2 regions of the Dyella jiangningensis genome follow, and region 2 is predicted to be linked to the other one. Evidence: predicted binding sites of a transcription regulator. Region 2 holds the regulator's gene; the other holds the start of a gene.
The links. The regulator FliA, encoded in region 2, starts transcription of late flagellar genes. The targets are predictions, from matches to a motif close to TAAAGTTTNNCNNNCNNNGGCCGATAA.

Region 1 (16,065 bases), on a different contig from region 2:
GGGTTGACCGTGCCGAGCACGTTCGACACGTGCGTGACGCAGGCCAGCTTCACTTCCGGCGTGAGCATCTCGATGTACTTCTCGACAATCAGCTCGCCACGCTCGTCGATCGGCGCCGCCTTCACGGTGGCGCCGGTGCGTGCGGCCATCAGCTGCCACGGAACGATGTTCGCGTGGTGCTCCATCACCGTAGTGAGGATGGCGTCACCCGGCTTCAGGCGCGGCAATGCATAGCTGTAGGCAACGAGGTTGATCGACTGCGTGGTGCCCGAGGTCAGCACCAGCTCGTTGCGCGAGGTGGCGTTGATGAAACGCGCCAGCTTGTCGCGTGCGCCTTCATAGGCGGCGGTGGCTTCCTCGCCGATCTGATGCACGGCGCGCGAAACATTGGCGTTGTGGCGGCGGTAGTGGTCGTCCACTGCCTCGATCACGCTCGCCGGCTTCTGGCTGGTGTTGGCGTTGTCGAAATAGATCAGTGGCTTGTCGTGCACGGTGCGCGACAGCAAGGGAAAGTCGGCGCGGATGCGCTGCACGTCGAAAACGGTGGGGCTCGGTTTGGTCTGTGCGTTCATCGGATCATTCGCCTGGTAGCCGGTGGACTGCCTTCACGCGGAAGGCAGGTGCGCCATGAGCTGCTGGTCGAGGTGCTCGCGCAGCGCGTCTTCGTCCAGCGATGCAAACACCGCACGACAGAATGCCGCCGTCAGCATCGCGCGCGCCTCGGCGAGCGGGATGCCACGCGAGCACAGGTAGAACAGAGAACGCTCATCCAGCTGTCCCACGGTGGCGCCGTGGGCGGCCTTCACTTCGTCCGCATAGATCTCGAGTTCCGGCTTGGTGTCGATCTCGGCCTGGCCAGAGAGCAACAGGTTCTTGCTGCTCAGGCTGGCATCGCTCCCGTCGGCGCCTTCGGCCACCACGATGGCGCCGCGGAACACGCCACGCGAACGCTGGTCGGCGACACCGCGCCAGACCGAATCCGAAGCCGTGTTGAGCGCCTGATGGCGGATGGCCATCTGCGTGTCGACATGCTGGCGACCGTTGAGCACGAACACGCCGCGGGTTTCCAGTCGGGAACGATCGCCGGCCAGCGTGGCGTGCAGGTCGTGGCGCACGAGTCCGCCGCCGAGTTCCAGCACGTACAGCGTAGCCTGCGCGTCTTCGTCCAGCTGCACGCTGTCATGACGGATCAGCGTGCCGCCGGATGCCGCGTTCTGCAGCGTGACGTGGCGCAGCTGCGCACCCTTGCGCAGCACGATGTCGGTGACCTGCGTGCCCAGGTGCTGCTGCTCGCCGCTGGCGACGTGATGTTCCGCCACCGACAGTTCCGCGCCCTCGCCCAGCTCGATGACGTGGCGTACGTGCCAGGCGAGATCGCTTTCCGCCGCCGCACCGACGAAGACCAGATGCACCGGTTGCGCCACCTTGGCGCCCGCCGCCACGCGCAGCACCACGCCGTCGCCCGCGAACGCGGCATTGAGACGCGCGAACGCATCGCCGCCTTCGCGGTAATGGCGCGACAGCGCGAACCGCAGCGGCTCGGCATCACCCTGGAGCGCCTGCGAGAGCGGCTGCAACTGCAGGCCCGCGGGCAAGGCATCGATGCGCGAGAGATCGGCGCGGAAGACGCCGTTGACGAAGACCAGCGCAGGACCGTCGACGCCTGGCAGCGCAAACGCTGCGCCATCGACCTCACGCGTCAACGCCTGTGTGTCGCCCTGCGCGAAGCGCCGCTGGCCCAGGGCTCGCAGCGCGGTGTACTTCCAGGCCTCCACGCGCGTATCGGGCAGGCCGGCGGAGAGAAGCGCCTCGAGATTCTCGCGGCGCGCGGCGTCCAGCCAGCCGATGCCGGCACCCGGCAAGTGGGCCTGCGTCGCCGCGTCAGCCAGCGACTCGACGAAGGGCGTGCGTTGCGCTTCGCTCATGCCGAGGCCCCGCTAAGCGCTGGATCCTTGTCCGCCACCCAGGCGTAGCCGTGGGCTTCGAGCTTGAGTGCCAGCGTCTTGTCGCCGCTTTCCACGATGCGGCCATCGGCCAGCACGTGCACGAAATCGGGCTCGATGTAGTCCAGCAGGCGCTGGTAATGGGTGATCACCAGGAAGCCACGCTCGGTCGAGCGCAGCGCATTCACGCCCTGCGCCACCTGCTTGAGCGCATCGATGTCCAGGCCAGAGTCGGTCTCGTCGAGGATAGCGAGCTTCGGCTCCAGCACCGCCATCTGGAAGATCTCGTTGCGCTTCTTTTCGCCACCCGAGAAACCTTCGTTCACCGCGCGGTGCAGCAGCTCGTCGGAGATCTGCATGATCTTGAGCTTCTCGCGCACCAGCTTCAGGAACTGCATGGAATCCAGCTCTTTCTCGCCGCGCTGCTTGCGCTGCGCATTGAGCGCGGCGCGAAGGAAGTAGGTGTTGTTCACCCCGGGGATTTCCACCGGATACTGGAAGGCCAGGAACACGCCGGCCGCGGCGCGCTCTTCCGGCTCCAGCGCCAGCAGGTCGACGCCGTTGAACGTCACGGAACCTCCGGTCACCTCGTAACCATCACGACCGGACAGCACGTTGCCCAGCGTGGACTTGCCGGCGCCGTTGGGCCCCATGATCGCGTGCACCTCGCCCGGGTTCACGGTGAGCGTGAGGCCCTTGAGGATGTCCTTGCCCTCGACGCGGGCGTGCAGGTTTTCGATCTTCAGCATGGTGATTACTCGATGGAATCAGGCGTTCTCGCCACCGTGGCGACGAAGCACGACATAGGTGAAAGCTTGGGAACCGCCCGACGGCGTGCGGTGCACGTCGCGACTGTCGGCGATCAGTTCGAAGGAATCCTTGAATAGCCCGGCCAACGCGGGCGCGTCATAGCGCGCGACGGGGAGGCCACTGCAGCGCTCCGGGCCGTCCGCCGCGAAGACACCCACGACGAGATAACCGCCCGGCTTCACGACGCGCGACGCAGCGGCGACATAACGCACGCGATCACCCGCATCGACCAGGAAATGCAATACCGCGCGGTCGTGCCATAGCCCGACGGACGGCAAGTCGGCTGTGACGACATCGCCGACGATCCAGTGCACGGCCTCGGCTTTCGCGCCGAGGCGTTGACGGGTTTCGTTGAGCGCCACACTGGACAGGTCCAGCACGCTCACGTCGCTGTAACCATCCAGCAGCAAGTCGTCAGCCAACGTGGAACGACCACCGCCCACGTCCAGCACGGGCACGTCGCGCGGGAGGTCCAACGCGTCGATAAGGCGTAACGACTCGTCGAGGCGCGGGCTGAACCAACTGGTCTGCGCCTCGCCCTTCTCGGCATACACCGAATCCCAGTGCGATGACCGGACGACGCTCATCCCACCGCACCTTCCAGCGAGACTTCCAGCAGCTTCTTCGCTTCGACGGCGAATTCCATCGGCAGCTCGCGGAATACCTGCTTGCAGAAACCGTCGACGATCATCGACACGGCATCTTCCTCGCCGATGCCGCGGCTGCGGCAGTAGAACATCTGGTCGTCGGAGATCTTCGAGGTGGTGGCCTCGTGCTCGACGATGGCGGTGGGATTCTTCACTTCCATATAGGGGAAGGTGTGCGCGCCGCACTTCTTGCCGATCAGCAGGCTGTCGCACTGCGTGTAGTTGCGCGCGCCTTCGGCACCCTTTTCCACCTTCACCAGGCCGCGATAGCTGTTGTTGCTGCGGCCGGCGCTGATGCCCTTGGACACGATCTTGGACTTGGTGCCCTTGCCGATGTGGATCATCTTGGTGCCGGTATCGGCCTGCTGGCGATGGTGCGTGAGCGCCACCGAATAGAACTCGCCCACCGAACGGTCGCCGCGCAGTACGCAGCTGGGGTATTTCCAGGTGATGGCCGAACCGGTTTCCACCTGGGTCCACGAGATCTTCGAATCATCGCCGCGGCAGTCGCCGCGCTTGGTCACGAAGTTGTAGATGCCGCCGACGCCGTTCTCGTCGCCGGGGTACCAGTTCTGCACGGTCGAATACTTGATCTGCGCCTTTTCCAGCGCCACCAGTTCCACCACGGCGGCGTGCAGCTGGTTCTCGTCGCGCATCGGCGCGGTGCAGCCTTCGAGGTAGGACACGTAGGCGCCCTCTTCCGCGATGATCAGCGTGCGCTCGAACTGCCCGGTGTGGCCGGCGTTGATGCGAAAGTAGGTGGACAGCTCCATCGGGCAGCGCACGCCCTTGGGAATGAACACGAATGAGCCGTCGGAGAACACGGCGGAGTTGAGCGCGGCGAAGTAGTTGTCGCCGGTCGGCACCACGCTGCCCAGGTACTTCTGGACCAGCTCGGGATGTTCGCGGATCGCTTCGCTCATCGAGCAGAAGATCACGCCCGCCTCGGCCAGCTCCTTGCGGAAGGTGGTGCCCACCGACACCGAGTCGAACACCGCATCCACGGCGACGCCGGCGAGCTTGGCGCGCTCGTGCAGCGGCACGCCGAGCTTGTCGTAGGTTTCCAACAGCTTCGGATCGACCTCGTCCAGCGACTTGGGCTTGTTCTTCGGCGAGGCGTAGTAGCTGATCGCCTGGAAATCGATGGCGCCGATCTTGAGCTTGGCCCAGTGCGGCTCGGGCATGGTGAGCCAGTGGCGATAGGCCTTCAGGCGCCACTCGGTCATCCACTCCGGCTCGTGCTTGAGCGCCGAGAGCTGGCGGATGATGTCCTCGGACAGGCCGGGCGGCAGGCTGTCGGTTTCGATGTCGGTGACGAAACCGGCTTCGTAGCGGCGGCCCAGCGCGGCGGCCACTTCGGCGTTGTCGCGAAGCGTGGCGGAGGTATCGCTGCGGTCGGTGGTTTCGGTAGTCATATCGATCTTCGTGTCGTCGTCGCGGTCGGTGGTTGCGGATCGGTCAACCGATCAGGGTCGCATCGATGCGGCGACTGGGAGGTTTGAGCATGTCGGACAGGCTGACCGCGCGCAGGGCGTTGTCCACGACGCTGTTGACGCGCTGCCAGTTGGATCGCACGCCGCACTGCGACTCGCGGTCGCACTGGCCTTCGGCGACGCTGCACTCGGTCATCCCGATGGGGCCTTCCAGCGCTTCGACGATCTGCGCCAGGGTGATCTCCCCGGCCGGACGCGCCAGGCGGTAGCCGCCGTTGACGCCGCGAAAAGACTCCACCAGCCCCGCATGGCCCAGCGACTTGAGCAGCTTGCTCACGGTGGGCAGTTCCAGGTGCATCTCATCGGCGATCTGCGCCGTGCTGAGCACGTCGTCGGGATGGGCGGCGATACAGGTCATCACCACCGTGGCGTAGTCGGTGAGGCGGCTGACGCGAAGCATGGGGAGCGGCCGGAAGGGACTGCGGGAATCGGTACCAAAATGGTACTGATTAATGCCTTGTGGGTCAAACCGCAGTGGTGCACCAAGATCGGGCGATCCCAGACTCCGGATGCACTGATTTCGGGCAAGCGAGGCTCGTGGCGTCTCGGCCTGCCGACCCGACAGCCGCCATGCTCGACCTCGCCCGACGCGCCGCTGCCGGCTAACCCACTGAGACCACTGGATTCCAGCCTGCGCCGGAATGACGGCAGCCAAGACTCCACAGCATGACCCGGCGCCATGGCACGCATCCTGCTGCACCGCGACATATCCATGTCACGGGGAGCGTTCGGGGATGAAATGGATCACGGCGATCATCAAGCCGTTCACGCTGGACGACGTCCGGCAGGCGCTGACCGAGGTGGGCGTGACGGGCATGACCGTCACGGAGGTGAAGGGTTTTGGCCGCCAGCACGGGCATACCGAGCTGTACCGCGGCGCTGAGTACGTCGTCGACTTCCTGCCCAAGCTGAAGCTCGAGGTCGCGATAGCCGACGAGCAGCTCGACCAGGCGGTGGAGGCCATCATGGGCGCCGCGCGTACCGGCAAGATCGGCGACGGCAAGATCTTCGTCAGCGAGCTGGAACAGGCCATCCGCATCCGCACGCAGGAGGTGGACGTCGATGCGCTTTGACGCCCGGTCCGCCCGCCCTGCGCTCGCGCTCGCCGCGCTGGTCGGTACGTCGCCTGCCTGGGCACAGGCCGCCGCCGCGCCCACACATATCGACAGCGGCGACACCGCCTGGATGCTCACCGCCACCGCCTTCGTGCTGCTGATGACCATTCCGGGCCTGGCGCTGTTCTACGGCGGCATGGTGCGCGCGAAGAACCTGCTCTCGGTCCTGATGCAGTGCTTTGCCATCACTGCGCTGGTGACGGTGCTGTGGCTGCTCTACGGCTTCTCGCTGGCGTTCAGCACGGAAGGCATGCATGCGGGAATGACCAACCTGCACTCCTTCATCGGCGGACTGGACCGCGTGCTGCTCGCCGGGCTCACGCCCGATTCGCGCTACCAGACCGTGCCGGAAAGCGTGTTCGTGATGTTCCAGATGACCTTCGCCATCATCACGCCCGCGCTGATCATCGGCGCCTTTGCCGAACGCATGAAATTCAGTGCACTGCTGTGGTTCAGCGGCCTGTGGCTCACCATCGTCTACCTGCCGGTGGCGCACATGGTGTGGAGCGGTCCGGGCTCGTTCCTCGGCGATCTCGGCGTGATCGATTTCGCCGGCGGCACGGTGGTGCATATAAACGCGGGCATCGCCGGCCTGATCGCCTGCCTGGTGATCGGCAAGCGTCGTGGTTATCCGAACGTACCAATGCCACCGCACAACCTTGGCTACACCGTCATGGGTGCGAGCCTCCTGTGGCTGGGCTGGTTCGGCTTCAACGCGGGATCGGCCGTGGCCGCCAACGGCAGCGCGGGCATGGCGATGCTGGTGACGCAAATCGCCACCGCCGCCGCCGCGCTGGGCTGGCTCGCCGCCGAGTGGATCGTGCACGGACGGCCCAGCGTACTCGGCATCGTTTCCGGAGCCGTGGCCGGCCTGGTCGCCGTGACGCCGGCCGCAGGCACGGCAGGCCCAGGTGGTGCGCTGGTGCTCGGCCTCGTGGCCGGCGTGATCTGTTTCTTCAGCGCCACGCGACTGAAGCACAAGCTGGGCTACGACGACTCGCTCGACGTGTTCGGCGTGCATGCGATCGCAGGCATCGTCGGCGCGCTGCTCACCGGCCCACTCGCCTCGCCCAAACTGGGCGGCTTTGGTGCGGTGGAATCGGTGTGGGGGCAGCTGTGGATCCAGACCAAGGGCGTGGGTTTCACGGTGATCTGGAGCGCCGTACTCAGCCTTGTGATCCTCAAGCTGATCGACTGGACATTGGGTTTGCGCGTGGACGACGAGCAGGAGCTGATCGGCCTCGATATCGCGCTGCATGAAGAGAAGGCTTACAACCTGTCTTGAGCTAGAGCCCCTCTCCCTGTGGGAGAGGGGTTGGGTAGAGGGTGCGGGGCTCGCGTAGCCTTTCACCCTTCGCTCCGCCCGCACCCTCATCCGCCTGCCGGCACCTTCTCCCGGAGGGAGAAGGAATCTTCGATGAATGTCCCGGGGCGCCGGTACAGTTCGCCCACTCCACCCGCTAAGCTGCATGCAATTCCATACGCAGCATGTTATGGCTAACGTTCACGACCGCGCCGCCGCCCGCCTGGACTGGACACGCTCCGCCCTCGGCGACGCCACGCTTACCCTCGAGCCCGCCTCTTCCGACGCCAGCTTTCGCAGTTACTGGCGCACGCATCACCACGGCCGCAGCTGGATCGTGATGGATTCGCCGCCCGAGAAGGAGGATCCACGCCCTTGGCTGGCCATCGGCGAACGCCTCGCCGCCACCGGCGTGCACGTGCCAGCGGTGCATGCGAAGGACCTGGAACAGGGTTTTCTGCTGATCGAGGATTTCGGCAATCGCCTTTATCTGTCCGAACTCAACGCCCGCACGGCCGATGCGCTCTACAGCGATGCCATGGATGCCCTGCTGCTCATGCAGAGCCGCATGGATCATCGCGACCTGCCGCCGTTCAGCCATCAGGTGCTGGTGACCGGCCTGGAAGTGATGCCGGAATGGTTCCTTGATCGCCACCTCGGCCACACGCCGAGTTGCGACGAGTGGGATGTGCTTGAGGCGGCCTTCGACGTGATCATCCGCAACGCGCAGGAGCAGCCTCGCTGCTTCGTGCATCGCGACTATCACAGCCGCAACCTGCTCGTCGTCGACGAGAACAACCCGGGCGTGATCGATTTCCAGGGCGCACTGGCCGGCCCGATCACCTACGACCTCGCATCCTTGCTGCGCGATGCCTACATCGTGTGGCCGCGCGAACGCATCGAAGGCTGGGTCGAGTCGTATCGCCAGCGTCTGCTCGACGCCGGCATGATCAACGACAAGGTAACGCGCGCGCGCTTCCTGCGCTGGTTCGACCTCACCGGCATGCATCGCCACGTGCGCGTGCTCGGCCAGTTCTATCGCCTGTGGTATCGCGACGGAAAGCCGGGGTATCTCGCCAACGTACCGACCGTCTATCACTACGTGGTCACGGTGGCGCGCCACTACCCCGAACTCGCCGACTTCGTCGCTTTGCTCGAGCGTCACGCGGAAGGCCGCGACCTCACGCAGGTGGCCGCCGCATGAGGCATGCATTGATCTTTGCCGCAGGCCTGGGCGAACGCATGCGCCCACTCACCAACCACACGCCCAAGCCGCTGCTGCCCGTCGGCGGCAAGCCGCTGATCGAATGGCACCTGGAGAAACTCGCCGCGATCGACGTGCGCTACGTGGTGATCAACACCTCGCATCTGGCGGAGCAGTTCCCCGACGCGCTCGGCGACGGTTCGCGCTGGGGGCTGCGCATCCGCTATGCGTATGAAGGCCCCACGCCACTGGAAACCGGCGGCGGCATGCTCAATGCACTGGACCTGCTCGGCCCCGAACCGTTCCTGGTCATCAGCGGCGATATCTGGACCGATGCGGATTTCCGTACCCTGCCCGCCGAGCCTGCGGGCATGGGACACCTGCTGATGGTCGACAATCCCGCGCATCATCCACGCGGCGACTTTTCGCTGGACGCGAAGGGCGTGCTGCACGATGGCGATGCGTTGCCTCGACTCACCTACAGCGGCATCGGCATGTTCCGGCGCGAGCTTCTGCATGACTGGCGCGCCGTAGTCGACGATGCGGGCGCCACGGAAACGCCCCCGCGCTTCAAGCTGAGACCGCTGCTGGAACGTGCGATGTCACTCGCTCAGCTGCATGGCAGCCACCATCGCGGCAACTGGACGGACGTGGGTACGCCGCAAAGGCTCGCCGAACTCGACGAGAGGCTGAGTCGACCGTAACGTCGCTGTAGGAGCGCACCCAGTGCGCGACCGCAGAGGTTCGGCATTGCCGCTCCGTAGGCTTTTCGCGCACTGGGTGCGCTCCTACAGGGCTGGCCCGCGCCACGGGCGGCACACCGCAAAATCCTGCCGGTTTGAGGCTTTGCCATGCACGGAGGTATCCTAAACCGCCCGGTTCTGTAGCCCGTAGGGCCGCCACACGTGGCGCGCCTGTCCGATGTATCTCCCTGCAGGACCGTCCGTTTTCATCGCTAGGTATCGACGATGTCCGAACTGTGGTCCCTCCTGGTCAACGGGTTCAGCACGCATGGCGTGCAGCCGGTGCTGCAGTTCCTGCATCTGCAGAACCTGGCCGGTGATCCCAACGACATCGCCGAGTCGCTGCTCATCGCCACGCTGCAGCTGTGCATCATCGGCTTCATCTTCCGCCCGCTGGAGAGCCTCGTGCCGGCGGAGAAGTGGACCGACCGCAAGCTGACCAAGGTCGATTTCCAGTACACCCTGCTGATGCTCGTGGGCATCTTCCCGATCTTCAGCTATCTGGTGCTCACGCCGATCGCCAATTATTTCGGCGGCCCCGATACCGGCCCCAGTGACGCAAGCGCATCGCCCTTGGCGATCACGCACTGGTTTCCCGCGCTGAAAGAACATCCGTGGCTGCTGTTCGGCTGCTACTACATCGTCTACGACTTCACCTATTACTGGATGCATCGCCTGCAGCACGCATTGCCGTGGTGGTGGGCGTTGCACAGCATGCATCACAGCACACGACAGATGAGCTGCTGGACAAACGATCGCGGCAGCCTCATCGACGGTTTCATCCAATCGATGATCCTGGCGACCGTGGGCATCGTGATGGGCGTGGAACCTGACCAATTTGCCTGGCTCGTGCTGGTCGGCGAACTGGTGCAGAACTTCTCGCATGCGAATGTGCGCATCGGCTTCGGCCCGCTGTTCAACCGCGTGTTCGTGGCACCGAAGTTCCATCGACTGCACCACATGCTGGTGGATCCGGCGCGACCCAACCTGCACAACTGCAACTTCGGCCAGGTCTTTTCGATCTGGGACGTACTGTTCGGCACGGCGCTGTACGGCGAACCGCTGCGCCCCACCGGCGTAGGCGATCCGATGGTGGACGACGACAACAACCACGGCCTGGTCGGACTGCACTGGAACGCCTGCAAGCGCTTCTGGGGGGCGGTGCGTCGGCCGGCCGGATGGAAGTTCGGTGAAGTGGCCTTCAGCCCGAACTACGAGCCGATCCCCGTCGACCAGCTCGATCTGCATGCGTTGGGACATCACGTCACGCAGCCGTCACCGTCGCACGCAGAGCCGACGCTGGCGAACAAGGTCGCGCAGGAAAGCGCCTCGACCGCCTGACCCAGCCGCCTGCGGGCGTGAGCTTGCGTGACAGCGGAGGTGCCCGTCGCGCGATCGACGCCATCAAGCGGCATCGCTTCGTCGCATGCCGCATGGGTCCGCATCACCCTCGTGCATATCGAGGCGATCACCGTGCTTCCGCGTAAACCTTACGAAAGCATTTCATCGCGTCGTGACGGCTAGGGTCATCCCAGCCGCCTGAACGTCTTCTCAATTTTTCCGCACCCGCGCCGATAAGACCTGTGCGCGGAGTGATGGGCTCCGTATTCCGGAGCGAATATGTTGGTCCTGGTCGGCGCCTTCGTGGTCCTTGCCTGCGTGCTTGGTGGTTTCGTGCTGTCCCATGGGCAGATTCTGGCGTTGTGGCAACCGTATGAGCTGCTGATCATCGGCGGCGGCGCGATGGGCGCCTTCATTTCCGCCAACCCTCCCAAGGTGGTGAAGGCGGCGCTGCGCGATGCGATGGGCCTGCTGAAAGGCGCGAAGTACCAGAAGCAGGATTACATCGACCTGTTGTCGATGCTCTATGACCTGTTCAGCCTGATGCGCAAGGAAGGCCTGCTCGGCATCGAGGAACACATCGAAGACCCGCAGTCGAGCTCGCTGTTTTCGGCCTATCCGCGCCTGCTGCGCGAACATCACCTGATCGAATTCACCACCGACTGCCTGCGCCTGATCGTTGGCGGCAGCATGAATCCACACGAGCTGGAACAGCTGCTGGAAGTGGAGCTGGAAACGCATCATCACGAAGCGATCGCGCCCGCGCTCGCCATGACGAAGATGGCAGATGCGCTGCCTGGCTTCGGCATCGTCGCGGCCGTGCTGGGCATCGTCACCACCATGTCACAGCTCGGCGACGATACCTCGCGCATCGGCATGCACATCGCGGGCGCACTGGTCGGCACCTTCCTCGGCATCCTGCTTTGCTATGGCTTCATCGGACCGCTGGGCGCCGCCATGGAAAACCGCGTGCAGGAAGACGGCCGGGCGTTCGAGTGCGTGAAGATCGCGCTGCTGGCCAACCTTCGCGGTTACAACCCGAAGGTCGCGGTGGAATTCGCGCGCAAATCGCTTTCCTCCAACACCCGGCCCGGCTTCCAGGATCTGGAAGACCACCTCAAGGCTTCGCCGCGCGCCAAGGCCGCGGCATGAGCGACCAAGGCGACCTAACACCCATCATCGTTCGCCGGGTGAAGCGGCGTGGACACGGCCACCATGGCGGCGCGTGGAAAGTGGCCTATGCCGACTTCGTAACGGCCATGATGGCCTTCTTCCTGGTGATGTGGCTGATCGGCGCAGGCACGCGGCAGCAACGCGCCGCCATCTCCGAATACTTCAAGAATCCCAGCATGACGCAGGGCACGGCGACGATGGCTCCGTCTGGCCAGTCGGGTCCCGGCGGTGCCAGCAACAGCATGATCAAGCTCGGCGGCGCGATGGATCTCCCGCATGGCCCGGGCCACGACAAACAAGGCGCCGCCGCCGCGAGTGTCGATCCGAAGGACATCGAGAAGGAAGCGCGCAAGCAGGAACGCGCGCGCCTGGAAGAACTGATGCAGCAATTGCAGGCCGCGATCCAGAGCAGCCAGGCGCTCGCTCCGTTCAAGGACCAACTATTGCTGGACATCACGCCCGAGGGTCTGCGCATCCAGATCGTCGACAAGCAGAACCGCCCGATGTTCGACCTTGGCAGCGCGCAACTGCGGCCATATACCGAGACGATCCTGCAGGAGCTGGCAGGCTTCATCAATCGCGTACCCAACCGCATCAGCATCTCGGGCCACACCGACGACGCGCCGTACAGCAGCGATCATCATTACAGCAATTGGGAACTGTCCGCCGACCGCGCCAACGCCGCACGGCGCTCTTTGCTGGCCGGCGGACTGCCAGAGGAAAAGATCGCCCGCGTCGTCGGCCTCGCCGCCTCGGTGCCGTTCGACCGCGCCAATCCCGGCGACCCGATCAACCGCCGCATCAGCATCATCGTGATGAACAAGCAGACCGAAGCGAATTCGCTCTCGCAGGAAGCCGGCCCGATCGACGCGAAGGCTACTGGCACGTTGCTTCCACCAGTCGCAGCCATCGCGCCCGCAACGTCACCGACCATTGATGGGCCCGCACTTGAGGCTGCCAGCAATCCTGCGATGGACGCTGCCAGGCAATCTCCCGATTCGCCCTGAAAGCCGTTTACGGGCCATGGCGCGCTGATGCGCGTCCACTACCGGCCACTTCCAAGCCGGCGCAAACCACTCGAAAGCGGGCGCAGCTTCGATCATGAGGTGGCTTGTCCACTTCGAAACGAAGTGAGCTGTCGTGATCACGGCACGACAGCCCATGATGCCCTGCATGAGCAGACAGTCCGTATGCAGTTCGGTCCATGAACAAAGTGCGAAGCGCGATCTCGTCACCTCCTACCTCGCCGCTGAGCCCGCATACCCAGAACGACAAACACGCGTCGATGCGAGATCGAGTAATAGTCCCCGCCTCATCTATCTCCCAAGCGCAAAAAAGCCGCCGGCAAAGCCGGCGGCCAAGGGAGGGCAAGCAAGCATACAACCTTGCCAGCCAGATCTGCCCTGCGGTACGGCGGGAGTTGTACCGCAGGGCGCGATTTCCGTCTGAAGCTTAGAAGTCGTAGGTCACACCGAAGCGGATCGAACGCGGGTTGTTGTAACCACGCGGGCGACGGTAGTTCGGCTGCAGGTAGTACTCGTAGACGTAGGTTGGTTCCTGCCAGTTGAAGACGTTGTTCGCGTACACGCTAAACGCCAACTTGTTGTCCGCGAAATTCGGACGATATTCCAGGTTGAGCGATACGTTCTTCTGCCATGGCAGATCACCCGCGGTACCTGCCGGAGCCGGTTTGCCGCCGCACCAGTGATAGTACGGGCCGTTGTAGGCAGGAGCCGTCTCGTCCGGGCCGTAGTAGCCCGAGCAGTTGGTCGGCGCACCCGAGATCAGCGACACGAGACCTGACAAGTTCCATTCCTTCGAGAACTGGTAGGTACCGTAAGCCTTGAACTGGTGGGTGTGGTCATTGTGCTGGCGACCACCTGCGTACTCCATAAGCACCGGATAGTCCCAGTCCTGCGTGGCAGCGATGTCCTGCTGGCCGATGTCAGACTTCACCTGGCCTTCCGTGTTGCCGTAGCTGCGCGAGAAGGTGTACATGAAGCGACCCTGCCACTTGCCGTCGAACGGATGCTCGACGTACAGATCCAAGGCGTAGTAGTCGCGCTTGGCGTGCGCGAAACCAAGCTCCTTGGCGCTAAGCGTGAACTGCCCATAACCACCATTGCCGTCGGGCAGCTGGAACGTCGCACCACGGCCAGGGTTGAAGAAGTAGCAGCCACGCAGTTGGTCGGTATCGAGGCCAGCGGCTTCGGCCTTGTCGAAGAACAGCTGGTAGTTACAAGTGTCGTCGATGGCGTTCTTGAGGCTGCGGTAGGTCGCCTTGGCACCGTAGCTCCACTTGTCGTTGAACTGCTTGTCGAAACCGAGGATGTACTCGTCCTGATACTGCGCTGTCAGCGAGCGGGCGGTCACCGTATTCGGATCCGGAGCCTGGCCATACTCGTTGTTCGCCGAGATCTGCGCACCCGGTCCCTTGATCGTATCGATCGGGGTCAGACCCGTCGGGTAGCCGGTTGCCGGGTCGATTCCGGTGTAGGTGTAGTACACACGGGTATAAAGCGAACCAGAAGCACCACGCAACGCCACGCTGGTCGGCAGCGCGAGGTAGTAGCGACCGGCATTACCGTAGACCTTGAAGCTGGAGTCGCCATTCACGTCCCAGCTGAAGCCAAGGCGGGGAGCCCACTGCGGCTTGGTCTGGCGGATGTAAGGTGCGCCATCGCTGTTGTAGTTGGTGAACTGGTCGTTACGCAGACCCAGCTTCACCAGCCAGCGGTCGCTGACCTGCCAGCTGTCTTCAATGTACTGCGCGCGCTGCTCCACGCGAACCGAGGCAGCGGTCTTGTAGAAGTACTGGTCGACGTAGTAACCCTCGGCACCGCCCGGGTAAGCCCCTGGTGCATCCACCTGGCCCGAGATGATTTCCGAACTCGGGTTCGTCATCTGGCCGTATTCCCACATGTAACCCGCGTTCGTCGGGACGTAGTCGCCGTCGTTCAGGTCCTGCGTGCGCTGGTTGTCGATACCCACCGTAATGGTGTGGTCGCCCAGCACATAGCTCAGGTCGAGGCGGTAGTTGGCACCCTTGGTCTGGTGGGCCGGGTCCGTAGTGGTATCCACTGCCTGGGTGTTGCCGATACCCGTGGTGCTGCCGGAGATCGCAGGGTTCTGGCTGCTCGGTCCATAGATATAGATCAGGTTCGGATCAAAGCTGGACGACAGCTCCGAGTACAGGTCAGTCTTCTGCTTGCCGTACTGCGCCGACAACGTGAGGTTGTCGGTGATGTAGCTGGTGTACTTGGCGATCCACATCATCGCAGAAGTCTTGGTGTGCGTATCACCAAAGAGGTGATCACCCTGCGAGTGGCTGGTGCTGTCGTAGTCGTAGATCTCGCCGTTGTAGCTGTGCTTGGTCGAAGCGCCGGTGAGTTCCAGGATGTTGGTGTCGTTGATGTTCCAGTCGAGCTTGGTGTACCAGCTCGGGTCGTGGTAGGTGCGCTCGCGCGACGTACCCGACGACTTGGGATCGACATAAGTATCCTGGGACTTGCTCGCTTCTGCTGCAGCGAAGAAGAACAGCTTATCCTTGATCAGCGGACCACCGACATAGGCGTCAGCCGTAGTGTTCCAGCCCTTGTTGGCATTGCGATATTGATACAGCGCACCAGCCGAGTTGGAAATATTGTGCGGATCACCCTTGAGAGACTCGGGCGTCCACAGCACCTGACCACCAAAGTGCCACTCATTGGTACCACGCTTGCCGATCTGGTTGAGCACGCCACCGTCGGAACGGCCGTACATCGCGCTGTAGCCACCGTTGAGCATTTCCTGCTGCTCGATGGCACCATAAGGGAGTGAGAGACCACCCAGGCCGTTAAGCGGGTCGGTCACGTTCATGCCGTTGATGTAGTACGCGTTCTCGCTGACACCAGACCCACCGATCGAGACCAGTGGATTTCCAGTCGGGCCGGTAAAGAAGCTGCTGCCCTGTACCACACCCGGCGCCAACAGCGCGATGGCTTCAGCGGTGCGGGCTATCGGCAGCCTGTCCAGTTCGGCTGAGGTGATGACCGTACGCGAGTCGACCGACGACACGTCGATAGCCGGCAGCGCGTTGGCCGTCACCGTGACAGAGGACAGTGCCTGCGCGTTAGCGGCAGAGGCAAACGATACCTCGGTACCCGCGTTCACCGTCAGACCGACATTCTTACGGGTGTCTACGACTGCGCCATCCTTCTGAAGGGTGACCGTGTAGTTGCCGAGCGGAAGGTTCGTGATGCGATAGCGACCCGAGCTATCGACCGCCACTTGGCGGGTCATACCCGTGTCGTT
Region 2 (16,065 bases):
TCGCCAGCCACACCATTGGCCTGCAGATCGATGGTGCCGGAGTTGATGAACTCGGCCACCCCAAGCAGCTGGCCCTGTACGGGCCCCTTCAACGCCATGGCGTTGGCTTGCTGCGCCTGGGGGAGGTACTCGCCCGTGGCATCGAGCACGACGGCATCGGGACTGCCAGGCAGGCGAAGCGTTCCCGAGTTGCCGACACGGTTGGCGACGCCATTGCCGAAGTGCGCCACTGCGACGGCCAGGGTGTCGCGTGCGCCATCGCCGTTCGTGTCGGCAAAGTGCCGAAGGTTCCAGGTGCCGGAGTTCACCAGCGTGTTGGTGCCACCGGCCAACGTGAGATAGCCATCCAGGGTCTGGTTGGCCGTATTGCCTATCGCAAGCGAACTGGCGGCATCACCTGTGCTGTAGATGGCCTGGTCGTTCATGGCGCCAAGCGTGCCGGCATTGTCCAGTGTGTTGCGTTGCGCGCTGCCATTCTGCAAAAACGCCACACCCGCCGATTGCGGAAGCGACCAACCACCGGTGACGACGGCGCCGCTCGCGATGCTTACCCGATTGGAACCGCCCATGTCGGCAAGGACGCCCGCTTCGCCTTGTGTGGCGTTGATCGTCGCGCCGGCCTGCACCGCCACCGTGCCCTGCCCGTCGACGCTGCCTCCCACGTGAATGCCGTTCGATGCACCGCCCACGGCCAGCGTCCCGCTGCCATAACTCACGGTTGCAGCGCCGCCTGAGCCAAGTGACAGGGCGGCAATGCCGTCGTTGCCGGTGCCGGCCGCCACGCTGATGGAACCAGTGGCGTTGACATTCGCCATGCCTGACGTGCCCGACGACGAAGCAAGGCTTTGGCCCACAATGCCATGTACCTGCGCACCACCGCCTTGAATCTGGATGACGCCGCTGGAAGTGACGTCGACGGTACCGCCATTGCTCGTGGCGACGACGCCTGAAGCGTTGGCGCCCGATGTGCCGATGGCCGCCTGGCTGGTGACATGAATCGAACTCTGCCCCGCAGAGACCGCCGTTATGCCGTTGGCGGTCGCGCCCGCTGTCTGCAAGGCGCCGTTTGCATTGACGCTGATGGGCGCGTCCCCCGATACCGACAAGGCCAGAATGGCGTGGGCGCCACTCCCTTGCGTTGTGATGTTGGACTGCGATGCGATGTCTATGGAGCCGGTAGCACTCGTACCCGCCACGGTTTGTGCCTGCAGGCCATAAGCATTCGCGCCCGACGTGCGTATCGCCGTGCCGGCATCAGTGGTGATGCTCGCTGCGCCCGACTGTGTCGAGGCATAGATGCCGACGCCGCCGTTGGTGGGATCACCACCGGCCTTGGTGGTTACCGTGCCCGAGTGATACGCCGCACTGGCACCACCCGTTCCTGCCGCTGCCACCACTACGCCACGGGTCACGACGTTGTCGGGCGAAAGATTGACCGTGGAGTTGGCGGTGACATCGCCGGTGACATCGGCAATGGCGTTACCCGCGCCGCCGCTCAGCGCAACGATGACCGGCGAGCCGGCGCCGTTGGTGACGATGCCGCCCGGCGTGGCGGAGACATCCAGCGTGAGGGCCGCAGCACCACCGATGGAGCGCGCCATCACACCGGGACTGCCATCACCCGACGTCACCAGTGAACGGGTGCCGTTTCCGCTGGCCTGAAGCGTGGCCGTTCCGGCACCCTGCGCGGAGGAGAGCAACGCCATGCTTCCGGCTGATTGCGTGGAGACCGTGCCACTGGTGAACGTCAAGGTGGCATTGCCCGAGCCCTGCGCGAGTGACTCCAGAGCATGATTGATGCCTGTGCCGCTCAATGTGGTGAACGTACCCGACGCATCGAGCGTGGCGCTGCCCGTTCCACTGGCCGTCGCTTCTGCGCCGATACCTCCCGCGCCGTGCGTGGTGATCGTGGTATCCGTCAGTGTGACTTGCGCGTCGCCGCCAGCCGTCGCCAGCGCATTGACGCCCCACGCTCCCGCACCCCAGGTTTCCACTCGTGACCCTTGCGCCGCGGTGGCGGTGGCTTTTCCGGAAGCCGACTTCGCCAGCACGCCATAACTGTTGGCTGCCATGGTCAGGGCAGATCCGCCAGCCAACAGGTTGGCGTTTGCCATGCCCGATCCCGAACCCGTGCTTCCGGAAAACGCTTCGATGGCATGGGCTATGCCCGACGTGCCGAGTGTCTGCACCTTGCCTGCAACGTCCACTTGCGCATTTCCGGCACCGGCACTGATGGCTTCCACGCCAATGGCACCATTGCCGCTGCCGTTGTCGCCCGTCGTGACGTTGCCACTGGCAGTGACTTGCGAGCTTCCACCGTTCCTTGCATTGGCCAATATGCCAAGGGCAGCCGCACCCTGCGTGCTTACCGTGCTAGCTGTCGCTTGAGTAACGTTGGCCGCGCCGGTATTCGCATCGGCAAGCAGACCCACTGCGCCTGCCGCCAAGGTGGATACCCCGCCGCCCTTCATGTTCACGGTGGCCGAACCGCTCCCCTGGGCAAACGCTTCGACGCCATGCGCCGTGCCGGTACTGCCGAGCGTCTGCACGGTTCCACTGGTGGTCACCAACGCATTGCCGGCACCCGACGCCTGCGCCTCGACACCAATGGCACCCTTCCCAGAAGCTCCGCCTCCGGTCGTCACATTGCCACTCGACGTTGCTTGTGCGCTGCCACCGCTGGTTGCAAATGCATAGATACCTACCGAACCTGTGCCTTGCGTTGTGACGCTGGCGCCGGCATTCGACGTTGCAGAGGCATTGCCCGTCGTACTTCTGGCGAGAACACCGACGGCACCGTCGCCCGCAGTGGATACCGATCCGCCGGTTTGCGTGATCGTAGCGGCCCCGCTTCCGTTGGCCAGAGCCTCCGCACCGTGCGCGCTGCCTGTACCGAGAGTCTGCACCGTGCCCGAAAACAACACGGTGGCGTTGCCCGCCCCTGCGGTTGACGCCTCTACGCCAATCGATGCACCCGTGCCTGTCGTGGTGACATCGGCGCTACTGGTGACGTTTGCATCACCCGCGCCCGTGGCGTTGGCCCAAACGGCCTGCGTCGAGTTGCCGACGGTGTTCACCGCGCCGCCGGATACCGACAAAGTGCCCGGGACGCCCCGGACGTCTGCACGAACATGCCGTACGCGCTGTTTCCCGTCGTCGTCACGTTGCTGCCGGTGGCTGTCAACGTGCCCGCTTGGGTCGATAAGACCGAAACGCCACGACGGCCCGAGGTGGTCGGAATCACCACGACACCCGGCGTCAGCGTCAAGTTGGCATCCGTCGTAATGGGCGCGGCCGTCGAACCAAGCGCGATGCCTGCCGTGTAGTTGTTGCCCGATGAAGTACAAGTGGCTGTAAGCGGGTTGCCGGATGCGCCGCATGTGGTTTGCGCGTGGGTCACCACAGGCAATGCGAGCGCCAGGGATACCGCCAGGCATAGGGAACTCCGTCGTGGAAACCTTCCCCTTGCGTGGGCGGCAGTCGCGTAGGGCTTGATGGATGTCTCGTTGCGCATGGAGGCCTCCCTGCGAAGCGCAGTCGCTCGCATTGATTTCCAGCACAGGGAAAGAGTCGCCCTTACCAAAGGCCGGCTACGAACCAGCTATTGCCCAATCTTCCGAACACGATGGGCGGGCAGAGCGTGACGCAAGAGTGACCACCCCTGGGCACTAGATTTCTTGCGGCGCCATAGTGACCGAGGCAGCGGCATGCACCAACCGAAAATCCACGGAAACGGACGTGCGTAGAACTACGGACTTCCCGCCTTTTTTGGCCTTTGCACACGAGTCGCTTGCAGCATTTCCTGCGTCGCAACCGTTACAGGCAAAGTCGCCTTGAACGTTTCCGATCTATAAACCTAGACAGGTTCCTTTTTGTGTCGGTGCTAACGCATCCTTCACTTGTGTGAAAGGTGGAAAGTCGTCGCGATCACGTTCTAAGATGCCGCACGTCTTCAAGACGAGGGAACCCGCATGGAACAGCGAGCTCACCCGGTCTCTTACGCACTGACGGTTACGCGCGCGATCAAGGAACTGGCGAGCGATGCCGTCAGCGAAGGAGTGCTGCCCGAGAGCATGGCGGTCACCATCTCAAAAGCGGCCACGGATGCGGCGCTGTCCCTCGGACTTTTCATCGTTTCCAAAGGCACGCGCCTCACTCACCAGACCGCGCGGGCGATCGAAAGCGCGCGCGTCGACATGGAAGCGCTGGCCGAACTGGCCGGCCTGGTCCGTACCTACAAGCTCACGCCGAAAAATGCCGTGCATCTCGCACTCGCCCTGAGCTACACGGTCGAGCAAGCGGAGAACCGCCTGCGACTGGCGGAAGACCTGCTGTCCTGAAGCACACCGCTGCCGCAGACCGCAGCACGGTAATCAAGGTCACCTTGGCAACAGCGCACCGGCAATGAGCAGCACTCGCCATGGAACACTCCGGTGCGGAACATGCCCCTGGCCTTCCGGAAAACGACGTCGAACAGTGCACGCGACGGCGTGCAGGAGCGCTGCATGAGCTACGACATCGTGTGGGAATTCCGGCTGCCGGCCACGCGGGCATCAGAGTTTGAACACGCCTATGGGCCACGGGGACCGTGGGTGCAACTCTTCCGTCGCGCACCCGGTTACATCGAAACGCAGCTGCTGCGCGACGCGGAAGACGCCGCTCGCTACCTGACGGTGGACCGCTGGGAATCGCGTGAATCCTTCGAGGCCTTCAGGCATCGCCACCGCGCGGATTACGACGCGCTGGACCAGCAGCTCGAAGGTCTGGCGACATCGGAGACGCGCCTCGGCGCGTTCGAGGCGATCCCGTAGCCTTGTGCGTACGACGGGCGACGTAGCGCACCACGTCACGCAGCGGCGGCACCTTCCGGGATCCGGTTGATGGCCTGCAAGGCCGCACTCTCGAAGGAATCCAGCACTTCGTCGACATCGGCTTCGGTCGTTGCCGGGCCCTCGACCTGGGCCAGCGGCTCGGGTAGCAGCAGCGCGGCAAGGTGCACGCCCGGCATGCGTTCGCGCATCTGCGCGGCCGCTTCGACCATGCCCTGTTTCTCATCGGAAAGCTGGGCGCTGACCAGATACAGCATCGCCACCGCATTCGGCGTCGCCTCGGGATGCGGCTCGGCCTCGAACGCGGCGAAGTCCTCGACGGAAATATGGCGTGCGTCCAGGTGCAGGTCGCGCAGGATGCGCGTCAACAGCTCCGTCGCCAGATCGTCGACCACCGTGCCCAGACCGACGCAAAGCACGATCGAACCCGGCGCCACGGTGAGCGGCCCCTGCCAGCGGCCGCTGATGTCTTCGCGCTGCTGGCGCAGGCGGCGGCCGATGCTCACGTCGTCAAGCACCGAGGTGCGGCGACGCCAGCGCATGTGCCGCTGTCCCTGGTTTCCCAGGGCGCCGATGACGGTCACGATGGTTTCGCGCACCGTGCCCTGCTGCTCGGCGCCGATGACGCCGCGCCGCAGGTCGATGCCGGCCAGTTGCAGCGCCGGCAGCAGCACGTTGTCGCAATAGGCGGCGAACGAACGGCGCTTCAGGAACGAACGCGCCTCGGTGATGATTTCTCCCGCATCGCCCGACAACGCGCGCTGGTAGAGGCGCTGCGGCATGGTCAACGCGGGCGCATCGCCGAGCAGCACGTTGAGCAGGCCCAGCGCCTTCACGTGACGACCGGCCACGACGAGACACAGCGTCAGCGGCGTGGACATCACCAGGCCCACCGGGCCCCACAGCCAGCTCCAGAAGATGGCCGCCACCACCACCGCCAGCGGCGAGAGGCCGGTGGTATGTCCGTAAAGGAAGGGCTCGATCAGCTGCGACACGAGCAGCTCGATCACGATGTACAGCGCGAGGGTGAGCAGCACCAGCGTCCAGCCCGGTACCACCGCCGCGGCAAACAAGGCTGCCAGCGCCGCCACCAGCCACACGCCCACGTACGGCACGAAGCGCAGCACCGCGGTGAGCGCGCCCCACAGCGGCGCATTGGGAACGCCGAGCACCGAGAGGCCCGCCCAGATGGCCAGCCCCACGCCGAAATTCACCGAGAACGTCGAGAGGAAGAAGCGCGACAGCCGCTCGCCCGCGTCGTTGATGGCGGCGGTGGTCGCGCGCAGGTCGTTGCCGCCGGCGAGGCGGATGAAGCGATCGCGCAGCGATTCGTGTTCGAGCAGCACGAAGACCAGCACGACCAGCACGATGCCTGCCGTTTCCACCGGCACCCATGCGGTGGAAAGCACGCGGCCGAGCACCGCCAGCGGCGTGGATGTCGCGCCTGCCGGCGCATGCGCGGCGCCTTCGTCCAGCCGCCTGGCGCTTTCGCCTGCCGCGGATGCACCCTGCTCCGTCGTGCCCTCGGACGAGGCGATGACCTTGCCGAACTCGCCCTGCATCGCCTGCAACTCGGCCAGCGTGAAGGTGCGAAGCGTCTGCACCTTGGCGTGGATGGTGGCCTCGTACTGCGGCAGGCTGCGTGCCATCGACACCATCTGCGAGCCGATCACCGTGGCCAGGCCACCGCCGATCACCACCAGCGCGAGCACGGCGACGAGCACCGAGGAGCCGTGGCCCATGCCCAGCCGCCGATAGATGCGCACCCACGGCGCCATCAGCAGGCTGAGGAACAGCGCGAGCACGATGGGCACCAGCACTTCGCGGCCGACATACAGCAATGCCAGCACGCAGGTCGCGGCGATGATCACCATCGCACGCTGGCCGGGCGACGCGGCAGCCGTGCTGGCATCGTCAGACATGGGCACTCTCCTCACCGTTCCATGCTGCAGGTGGATCGGAGCGACGTGGCCGCTTCCGGTTTCCCAGAGCATAGCCCGCCGGCCCTGCGTTGCCCTAGGCCGCCTCGCTTTCCAGCGGCAGACGGCACAGGCGACGCACGTCGAGCAAGGCGACAAAACCGCCTTGCCACGGCAGCACGCCGTGCACGGGATCGTCATGCCTTGCGGCGCCGCCGGGCGGAGGCGGCGCGATCTCGGCGCCTTGTGCATGCACGAGATCGCCGATGGCGTCCACGCGCAGGCCCACCAGGTGCGGACCATGCGACAGCATCACCAGGCGCACTTCATGCGCGTCGCCGCCATGGGTTTCCGGCAGGCCCAGCCGCCGGCGTCCATCGAGCACGGGCACGATGCGTCCGCGTAGGTGGCGGATGCCGAGCAGGTCAGCGGCGGCGCCAGGCACCGGCGTGAGTTCGCCGTCGCGGATCACTTCGCTCACCTGGTCGAGCGGCGCGGCATAAAGCTGCCCGCCCAGCCGGAACGACAGCCAGCGATCGGTGGTGTGGTTGGGGATGTCGCTCACATCGACTCCGCTGCATGCGTGGCGAAAACAGGATTCACGGCCCGTGCTCCGGCCTGGCGAGATGCGGCGCGGTGACGGTGATGGCGCCCGCTGCCGCCGGCGCGACGATCGGCGGCGTTCTCGCGACATCCGCAGGTGCGTCCGCTGCGGCCGGGCCGGCAAGGATCACCTTGTTCGGCGGCACCACGCCATCGTGCGCGGCTTCGGCCGGCCTCGACGACAGCGTCGGCACGGCAGGCAGCACGGCAGGCACTTCGGGTGCAGGCGAAGGTTCATCGCCGGCATCCGCGTACTGGTTCTTGCCGTCGCTGTCGTTGAACAGGCGCTTGGGCGCGCCGTCGTTGCTGAGGATGACGATCAACACTCGGCGGTTGTGGTTGCGGCCGTCCTCGGTGGTGTTGTCGGCCGCCGGGCGATATTCGCTCCAGCCGACGATACCCAGCCGCGAAGGCTCAACGCCCTGTTCGGAAAACAGGCGCGCCACGGCAGCGGCACGCGCCGCGGAAAGTTCCCAGTTGGATGGATACAGCGACGTGTTGATCGGGCGATCGTCGGTGTAGCCCTCGATGCGCACCGGATTGGGAAACGGCTTGAGGATGCCGGCCATTTCGTCGAGTACGCCGTTGGCCTGGTCGGACAGCTTCGCCACGCCACTGGGAAACAGGATATCCGTGCGCAGTTCGATTTCCAGCCACGTGGTGGTCTTGCGCACGATCACCATCTGCTTGTCGATCAGTGGCTGCATCGCGCGCTGGATCTGGTCGCGGATCAGCTCCAGGTTCTTCTGTTCGGTGCGGTCCTGCAGCGCCTGGCGCACGTCCATCACGCGCACCTTCTGCGGACGCGCGGGGATCGGCACGTTCACCGGCGTGGTCGCGGCGCCAGGCTGCCCCGCCGGCGTGGCCATGGCCGGATCCACGTTGTGCGGGGACGCGCGCGTCTGCGGCATCGGCGCAATCACGTGGCTGGAACCGTTGAAGGCCTCGATGATGGATTCGGACATCACGCGGTACTTGCCTTCGTTCACCACGGACACCGCATACATCACCACGAAGAAGGCGAGCAGCAGCGTCATCAGGTCGGCATAGGGAATCGCCCATGCCTCGTGATTGACGTGATCCTCGTGTTTTTTCTTCTTCCTGGCCACGGCAGCATCCGGTTAGGGCATATAGCCCTGCAGCTTGGCTTCGATCTGCCGCGGGTTCGAACCTTCGGCGATCGCGACCAGACCTTCGATGAGGATCTCGCGCATCTGCGTCTGCTTGTGAATCAGGCTCTTCAGGCGCGCCGACATCGGCAGCATCAGCAGGTTCGCCAGCGCGACACCGTAGATGGTGGCGACGAAGGCCGCGGCGATGCCGTGGCCCAGCTTGCTGGGGTCGGCCAGGTTCTGCATCACCGCCATCAGGCCCATCACGGCGCCGATGATGCCCATGGTCGGCGAGAAGATGCCGGCGTTTTCGAATACCTTGGCGCCGGCGAGGTCATGGTGCTCGCGCGCGTCCACTTCCACTTCGAGCACGCCGCGGATCGCTTCCGGCTCGCTGCCGTCCACCAGCAGTTGCAGGCCCTTGCGCACGAAGGTGTCGCTTTCCGAATCGATCTGCGGCTCGAGGCCGAGCAGGCCCTGGCGGCGGGAGATCTCGCTCCAGCCGACGATGCGGCTGATGAGGTCGCTGGGCTGGTGCTGCGGCGGCTTGTACACCATGGGAAACAGCTTCATCGCATGCTTGAGCACCTTGCCGGAGTTCTGCACGAGCAGCGCGGCGATGGTGCCGAGGAACACGATTACGAACGCAGCGGGGTTCCACAGCGCTTCGACGCTGGAGCCCTTGAGGATGGTGCCGACGATGATGACGATGAACGCCAGGATCGTGCCGATGAGACTTACCAGGTCCATGTCAGGCGCTCATTCGCAGTGAAGGGAGTAGTTGGCCATCGGCATCCGCGAGGCCGGCAAGGTCCATCACCAGCGCCAGGCGGCCGTCGCCAGTGACCGTCGCGCCCGCCACGGCGGGCACGCCTTCGAACAAAGGGCCGAGCGGTTTCACCATCACGTCTTCACGGCCCAGCACTTCGTGCACCAGGCAACCCAGGCGCAGGTGGCCGATGTGCAGCACCACCACGTGGCCGCCAGGCAGATCGTTCACGCCGACCCAGCCGGCGAGATCGGCCAGCGCCAGCGCGCGGCCGCGATGCGAAGCGACCACGCGGCCATCGAGCTGTTGCTGCTGGCCCGGCGCCATTTCGAACACTTCCTCGACGTTGCTGAGCGGCAGTGCGAGCAGGCGTGCACCCACGCGCACCATCAGCACGCGCTGGATCGCCAGCGTGAGCGGCACGGCGAGTTCCAGCGTGCTGCCGCGACCGAGCTGCGAGCGCACCTGCAAGGTGCCGCCGAGTTCGGCCACGCGTGTCTTCACCACGTCCATGCCCACGCCGCGACCGGAGATGTCGGAGACGGTGGCGGCCGTGCTGAAGCCGGGGCGGAAGATCAGTTCATAGCATTCGTTTTCGGTGAGGCGCGCGGCCTGCGCCTCGTCGATGACGCCCTTTTCCACCGCCTTGCGGCGCAGGACGTCGGGATTCATGCCGCGACCGTCGTCGGCCACGGAGATGACGATGCGCTCGCCGCGCTGGCTGGCCGACAGCGTGACCTTGCCCTTGCGCGGCTTGCCGGCGCGCTCGCGGTCGGCCGGCATTTCCAGGCCGTGGTCGAGTGCGTTGCGGATCAGGTGCACCATCGGATCGGCCAGCGCTTCGACCAGGCTGCGATCGAGATCGGTGCCCTCGCCTTCCTGCACCAGTTCCACTTCCTTGCCGAGCTGACGCGACAGGTCGCGCACGATGCGCGGGAAGCGCTGGAACAGGCGGCCCACCGGCTGCATGCGCATGCCGAGCACGGCGTTCTGCAGCGCGTCGGCTACGCGATCGAGTTCGCTCGCGGCCAGCGCGAGGGTTTCGTCGCCCTGCTTCGCGGCGAGGCTCAGCAGGCGATTGCGCACCAGCACCAGTTCACCGGCGCGATGCACGAGGGAATCGAGGCGCGCGGTATCCACGCGCACGGTGTTTTCCGGCGGCGGCGCGGCGTTGCGCGCGGCAGGTGCCGGTGCAGCCGCGGGAGCCGGTGCCGGCACGGGTGCTGCCGCCTGCATCGCACCGGGCGCCGAGCCCTTGCCATGCAGGTTGTCGAGCAACGCTTCGAATTCATCGTCGCTGATGCTGTCCGACGGGGCGGCGGCCGACGGTGCGTCGTACGCACCGGGCGTGCCGCCCTTGCCGTGCAGGTTGTCCAGCAGTGCCTCGAATTCGTCGTCGGAAATCGTGCCGGACTCGCTGGACGATGCCGCCGGCGCGCCCGGCGCACCGCCGTTGCCGTACAGGCTGTCCAGCAAGGCTTCGAATTCGGAATCGTCGATGCTGCCGTCGGCAGGCGGCGGCGCCATCGGTGCAGCGACCGGTTTGGGCGCAGGCGCGGGAGCCGCACGCTTGCCCGGCGACAGGCGGTCGAGCAAGGCCGGCGGTGGCATGGCCATCGCCTGGCCGCCGGCCAGCGCCGCGAGCATGTCGTTGAGCAGGTCCAGCGCTTCGAGCAGCGCGTCCATACGTTCGGCATCGATCAGCAGCTGGCCATTGCGCGCCACGTTGAGCAGGTCTTCGGCGTGATGGCACAGCTGCACCATCGGCTCGACCGCGAGAAAGCCCGCGCCACCCTTCACGGTGTGGAACGCGCGAAACACCGCGTTCAGCAGTTCGCTGTCGCGCGGTGAGCCTTCCAGCCCGATCAGCTGGTCGCCCAGGCGCTGCACGAGGTCCCCGGCTTCCACCAGGAAGGCATCGCGCAGCTCGCTGTCGAACGTGGGATCCATGCCAGTCCTTATTCTTTTTTTCTTTTAGAAGCCGAATTCGCTGAGAAGACGATCGGCTTCGTCCTGGCTGGTGACCTTGACCGGCGCCGCCGCAGCTTCGCCGGTGGCGAGCGCACCGGTGAGGCTCACCAGTTCCAGCAGCGAGTTCTCCACGCTGCCGATGAAGTTGACGACCTTCTTGATGCGCTGGCCGGCGAGGTCCTGCCACGACTGCGCCACCACGAAATCGGCCAGGCCTTCGCGGCACTCGTTGGCGAACGACTGCGCCTGCTTCGCCAGCACGTGGGCCACGTCGCCCTCGGGCGTGCCGTCGATCACGGCGTTGGCGTTCTCGGCCACGGCTTCGGCCTGCGGGCGCATGCGCTCGGCGAAATCCAGCGTGCGGTGCGCGGCCTGCGAACTCATCTCCAGCACGTCCTGCAGATGCTGGCGCGCGTCGGCCACGCTGCCCGGCACGCCTTCCTGCGCCAGGTCGCCACCGAGGCGGCGCACGGCGTCGTGCAGATCGCGGGCCAAGAGGCCCAGCGCGCGGAACATGCGCTGCTCGCGCTGGCGCACCAGCACGTCGAGCGCCTGCTCGAAGGCGGCGCCGTCAGAGCTGTTGAGGAGGTCGTGCAGTTCCTGCGGCAGCGAGCCGCCATCCATCAGGGATACTTGTGCGTTCATGCGGCGGCTCCGCTGGCGGCAAGCCGCTCGAAGATCTTGGTGAGTTTTTCCTGCAGCGTGACGGCGGTGAACGGCTTGACGATGTAGCCGTTCACGCCGGCCTGCGCGGCGGCGATGATCTGGTCGCGGTTGTTCTCGGCGGTAACCATCAGCACCGGCATGCCCTTCAGCGAGGGCTCGGCACGGATCGCGCGCAAGAGGTCGATGCCCGTCATGTTGGGCATGTTCCAGTCGGTGACGACCAGGTCGAAGGCGTTGGCCTTCAGCATGGTGAGCGCGTTTTCGCCGTCATCGGCTTCCTGGATGAGCGGGTTGCTGAAACCCAGCTCCACCAGCAGGTTGCGGACGATGCGCCGCATGGTGGAAAAGTCGTCCACCACGAGGATTTTCATGTTCTTGTCCAAACGCTTTCTCCGCTGAGCGTGTGTGGATGGTTTAAACAGGGACGAGGCGAGTGGCGAGAGCGCACCGACCGCGGTGGACGCGCGTCGGCTTCACCGGCATGCCCGGGCTTGCGCCTTCGCCGCTCACCCCTTCTTCTTTTGCTTCCGGCTCTGCTCGACCGCGTCGTGCCAGCCGCTCATGCGCGCCCGCAAGCGCACCACTGCCTGGCCGTGGATCTGGCAGGCGCGCGACTCGGTCACCCCGAGCACCGCGCCGATTTCCTTGAGGTTCAACTCCTCCTCGTAATACAGCGACATCACCAGCTGCTCGCGTTCGGGCAGGCTGCCGATGGCCTCGACCAGCGCACTGCGCATGCCGTCGTTCTCGACGCTCTCCTGCGGATTCAGGCTTTCGCCGTCAGCCACATCGAAGGCGGCGCCGCCCTCGGCGTCGTCCGGTGCCGAGAGGCTCAGCAAGCGGGCGCTCGCGGCATCGGCCAGCACCTGGTGGTATTCCTCCGCGCCCATGCCCAGTCGCCGCATCACTTCGGCGTCGTCGGCATCGGCGCCGGTCTCGATCTCGATCTGGCGCACCACCTCGGCCATCTCGCGCACCTTTCGGTGCACCGAGCGCGGCGTCCAGTCGGTGCGGCGCAGTTCGTCGAGCATCGCGCCACGAATGCGGATGCCCGCAAACGTCTCGAAGCTCGCATTGCGTCCCGTCGCGAAATTACGCGCCGCTTCCAGCAGCCCGATCATGCCGGCCTGGATCAGGTCGCTCACGTCCACGCTCGGCGGCAGGCGGCCCATCAGGTGATAGGCGATCCTTCGCACCAGCGGGGCGTGCTGGCGGACCAGCTCGTCGGCACTTTGGCGTTGCAGTTGCAGGTATTCGGAAGCCACGCTCATTTCTCACCACCCGTTGGCCACAGCGGCCTGCCTGCTGAAGAAGGCAATGCGGTCCAGGCCGAGTCTTTCGGGTTCACCCCATGTATCGACCGCACCTGCCAATTGCTTGAATGCCTGGCCCGACCGGCTGGACGGCCACAGGTCGACCACCGCGCTCTGGCGCTTGATGGCCTGCCGCAGGCGTTCGTCGTTCGGCACCATGCCCATGAAATCCAGGGCCACGTCCAGGAAGCGGTCGCTGACGCGCGCCAGCTTCTGGTGCAGCTGTTTCGCCTCACCCAGGTTGCGCACCATGTTCGCCACCATGCGGAAGCGGCGGACGCCGAAGTCGCGGCTCAGCACCTTGAGCATCGCGTAGGCGTCGGTGAGCGAGGCCGGCTCGTCGCAGACCACCAGCACCACGTCGTCGGCCGCCGCGGCGAACATCGCCACGTTGTCCGAGACGCCCGCGGCGGTATCCACCAGCAGGTAGTCCGGCGGCGACACCAGGTCGTCGAAGGCGCGGATGACCGCGGCGTGCTCGGTGTTGCTGAGCTGGGCCAGGCGGCGCGTGCCGGAACCGGCCGGCACCACCTTGAGGCCGTGCCGCGCAGGCAGCAGCAGATCCTCGATGCCACACGCGCCGTCGAGCAGATGACCGATATGGCGCGTGGGCGTGAGGCCCAGCAGCACGTCGATGTTGGCCAGGCCCATGTCGGCGTCGAGCAGGATCACGTCGTGACCGCCCATCGCCAGCGCCATGCCGAGGTTCACCGACACCGTGGTCTTGCCCACGCCGCCCTTGCCGCCGGCCACCGCGATGGCGCGACAGCGCTTGCGCGGCGGAGGGCTGGCCAGGCCGAAGGCCTGGTCCTGGCCGGGGTTCTGCCTGCCGTGCCGTTCCGCCAGGGCACGCAGCATGCTCTCCAGACCGATCGCCTGATTCATTGCGAAAGCGCTCATGCGTTTGCCACCGCCAGTCCGAACCGTTCCGCCATCACATCGTCGTCCGCCGTCGCGGCGGCGTTGCCCTTGAGCACCTGGGCGGCGCGGCACACCAGCACGCGCGCATCGGCGGCGGCGATGTCCTCGGGCACGCGCTGGCCGTCGGTGATGTAGTCGAGCGCCAGTCGGTGGCGGATGAGAACCGACAGCGCACCGCCGAGGCTGGGAGCCTCGTCGAGCTTGGTGAGGATGCAGGCGTGCGGCCGCAGCGGCAGGTAGGCACGCACCGCTTCGTCGAGCGACGGGGCCTGCGCGTTGGCCGCCAGCACCAGGCATGCGCGCAGGTCGCCACCGTTGGAAAGCACATCCAGCTGCTGCGCCAGGCGCGGATCGCCACCAGCCACGCCGGCGGTATCGACCAGCACGGTGTGGCAACCGCGCAGCAGGCCCAGCACCTGGCGCAGGCTGTCCGCGTCATAGGCCGGGTACACGCGCACGCCGAGCAGGCGGCCGTAATGCTCCAGCTGCGCGGCGGCGCCGATGCGGTAATGGTCGGTGCTGACCAGCGCCACGTTGTTGGCGCCATGGCGCATCACCGCGCGGGCGGCGAGCTTGGCAATCGTGGTGGTCTTGCCGACGCCGGTCGGGCCGACCAGGGCGGTGACGCCAGGGCGCTCGGACTGGTCGCGGCGGCTGATGGAAAGGCTGCGGCTCAGCATGCCCAGCGGCAGGTAGCGCGCCTGCTCGGCGCTGAGGTTGCTCGGCAGGTCGTCCACCAGCTGGCGGGCGACATCGGATTCGATGCCCAGGCGCGTCATCTCGCGCAGCACGCGAGCGCGCAGCGGCTGGCGGCGCTCCATGTCGTTCCAGATCAGGCTGGAGAGCTGCGTCTCCAGCAGGTCGCGCAGGCTGCCCAGTTCGGCGCGCACGCGGGCGGTGTCCTGCATGGCGCGCTCGAGCAGCGGATGGATCGGTGCGGACGGATCGAACGACGCGGCTGGCGCCACTGCCTCGACCGGCGCCGCAGGCACCGCCGGTGCGACGGATGCCTGTACAGGGGCGGCGGCCTGCATCGGCGGTTCGGCGGCACGCGGCGCGCCTGCGCGAGGCGGCACCGGTTCGGCCGCCGGCGGCATCGCGGGCGCACGACGCGACAGCGACACCGTCACGCCATCGTCGTGATGACGGCTCGCCGTCGGCAGCGGCGGCGGAGCGACGTCGCCGCGACGGATCGCCGCCGGCTTCGCCTCGACCGGAGCGGACTCGACCGGCCTGTGCGATTCCACGTGCAGCGGCGCGCCATGCCGGGCAGCCTCGCGCACCAGCGCCTCGTCGAAATCGACGGCGGCGATGATCTCGATGCCTTCGTCCATGCGGCGCGTGGAAAGGATCACCGCATCGGGGCCCTGCTCCTCGCGCACTTCACGCATGGCCTGGCGCATGTCGGCGGCCACGAAACGTTTGATCTTCATGCGTTGAAACTCCAGGAGCGCGCAGCGAAGACGGCGTGGAACGTGGCGTCTGCACGACGGCGGAATCCGCTCGTCGATGCGCTTGCGCTACCCATCTGCCAGCCCTGCTTCGTCATCGCTCTGTCCCTTGTCCTATCGGCCCAGCGCCTGCACCAGCCGCACACGGCGGTTGTCAGGCACCTCGTTGTAGGCCAGTACGTGCAGGTTCTGTGCCACGTGGCGCGTGAAGCGCGCGAGCCACGGACGAAGCTGCGGCGCGACCAGCAACACGGCCGGTTCGCCGCTCATTTCCTGCTTGCGCGCAGCGTCGGCGACGCCCTGCTGCAGGCGGTCGGCCAGGCCCGGTTCCACCGCGGCGCCCGCCACACCGCCGTTTGCGAGCGATCCCAGCAGGATCTGCTCCAGTTCCGGCGCCAGCGTGATGACCGGGATCTCGGTACCCAGGCCGGTGATCTCCTGCACGATCTGGCGGCCCAGCGCCACGCGCACGGCGGCGGTGAGCGCGCCGGGATCCTGACTCTGGCCCGCG

Region 1: the regulator FliA is predicted to act here: its motif matches at 10,810-10,836, upstream of motA (flagellar motor stator protein MotA).

The regions. Positions count from the first base shown of each region.
Region 1 covers NZ_NFZS01000004.1:643,098-659,162, forward strand. The annotation lists gene CA260_RS15585 (aminotransferase class V-fold PLP-dependent enzyme) at 1-572, opposite strand, end outside; gene sufD (Fe-S cluster assembly protein SufD) at 606-1,925, opposite strand; gene sufC (Fe-S cluster assembly ATPase SufC) at 1,922-2,698, opposite strand; gene CA260_RS15600 (class I SAM-dependent methyltransferase) at 2,711-3,340, opposite strand; gene sufB (Fe-S cluster assembly protein SufB) at 3,337-4,815, opposite strand; gene CA260_RS15610 (SUF system Fe-S cluster assembly regulator) at 4,859-5,293, opposite strand; gene CA260_RS15615 (P-II family nitrogen regulator) at 5,628-5,966, shown strand; gene CA260_RS15620 (ammonium transporter) at 5,956-7,293, shown strand; gene CA260_RS15625 (aminoglycoside phosphotransferase family protein) at 7,502-8,515, shown strand; gene murU (N-acetylmuramate alpha-1-phosphate uridylyltransferase MurU) at 8,512-9,219, shown strand; gene CA260_RS15635 (sterol desaturase family protein) at 9,484-10,599, shown strand; gene motA (flagellar motor stator protein MotA) at 10,879-11,751, shown strand; gene motB (flagellar motor protein MotB) at 11,748-12,779, shown strand; gene CA260_RS15650 (TonB-dependent receptor) at 13,225-16,065, opposite strand, start outside.
Region 2 covers NZ_NFZS01000001.1:1,143,130-1,159,194, reverse strand. The annotation lists gene CA260_RS05055 (autotransporter outer membrane beta-barrel domain-containing protein) at 1-2,567, opposite strand, end outside; gene CA260_RS21075 (hypothetical protein) at 3,074-3,514, opposite strand; gene CA260_RS05045 (hypothetical protein) at 3,972-4,340, shown strand; gene CA260_RS05040 (antibiotic biosynthesis monooxygenase family protein) at 4,506-4,811, shown strand; gene CA260_RS05035 (AI-2E family transporter) at 4,847-6,751, opposite strand; gene CA260_RS05030 (chemotaxis protein CheW) at 6,846-7,313, opposite strand; gene motD (flagellar motor protein MotD) at 7,348-8,460, opposite strand; gene CA260_RS05020 (flagellar motor protein) at 8,473-9,213, opposite strand; gene CA260_RS05015 (chemotaxis protein CheA) at 9,215-11,182, opposite strand; gene CA260_RS05010 (protein phosphatase CheZ) at 11,207-11,848, opposite strand; gene cheY (chemotaxis response regulator CheY) at 11,845-12,252, opposite strand; gene CA260_RS05000 (RNA polymerase sigma factor FliA) at 12,376-13,140, opposite strand; gene CA260_RS04995 (MinD/ParA family ATP-binding protein) at 13,144-14,067, opposite strand; gene flhF (flagellar biosynthesis protein FlhF) at 14,079-15,536, opposite strand; gene flhA (flagellar biosynthesis protein FlhA) at 15,669-16,065, opposite strand, start outside.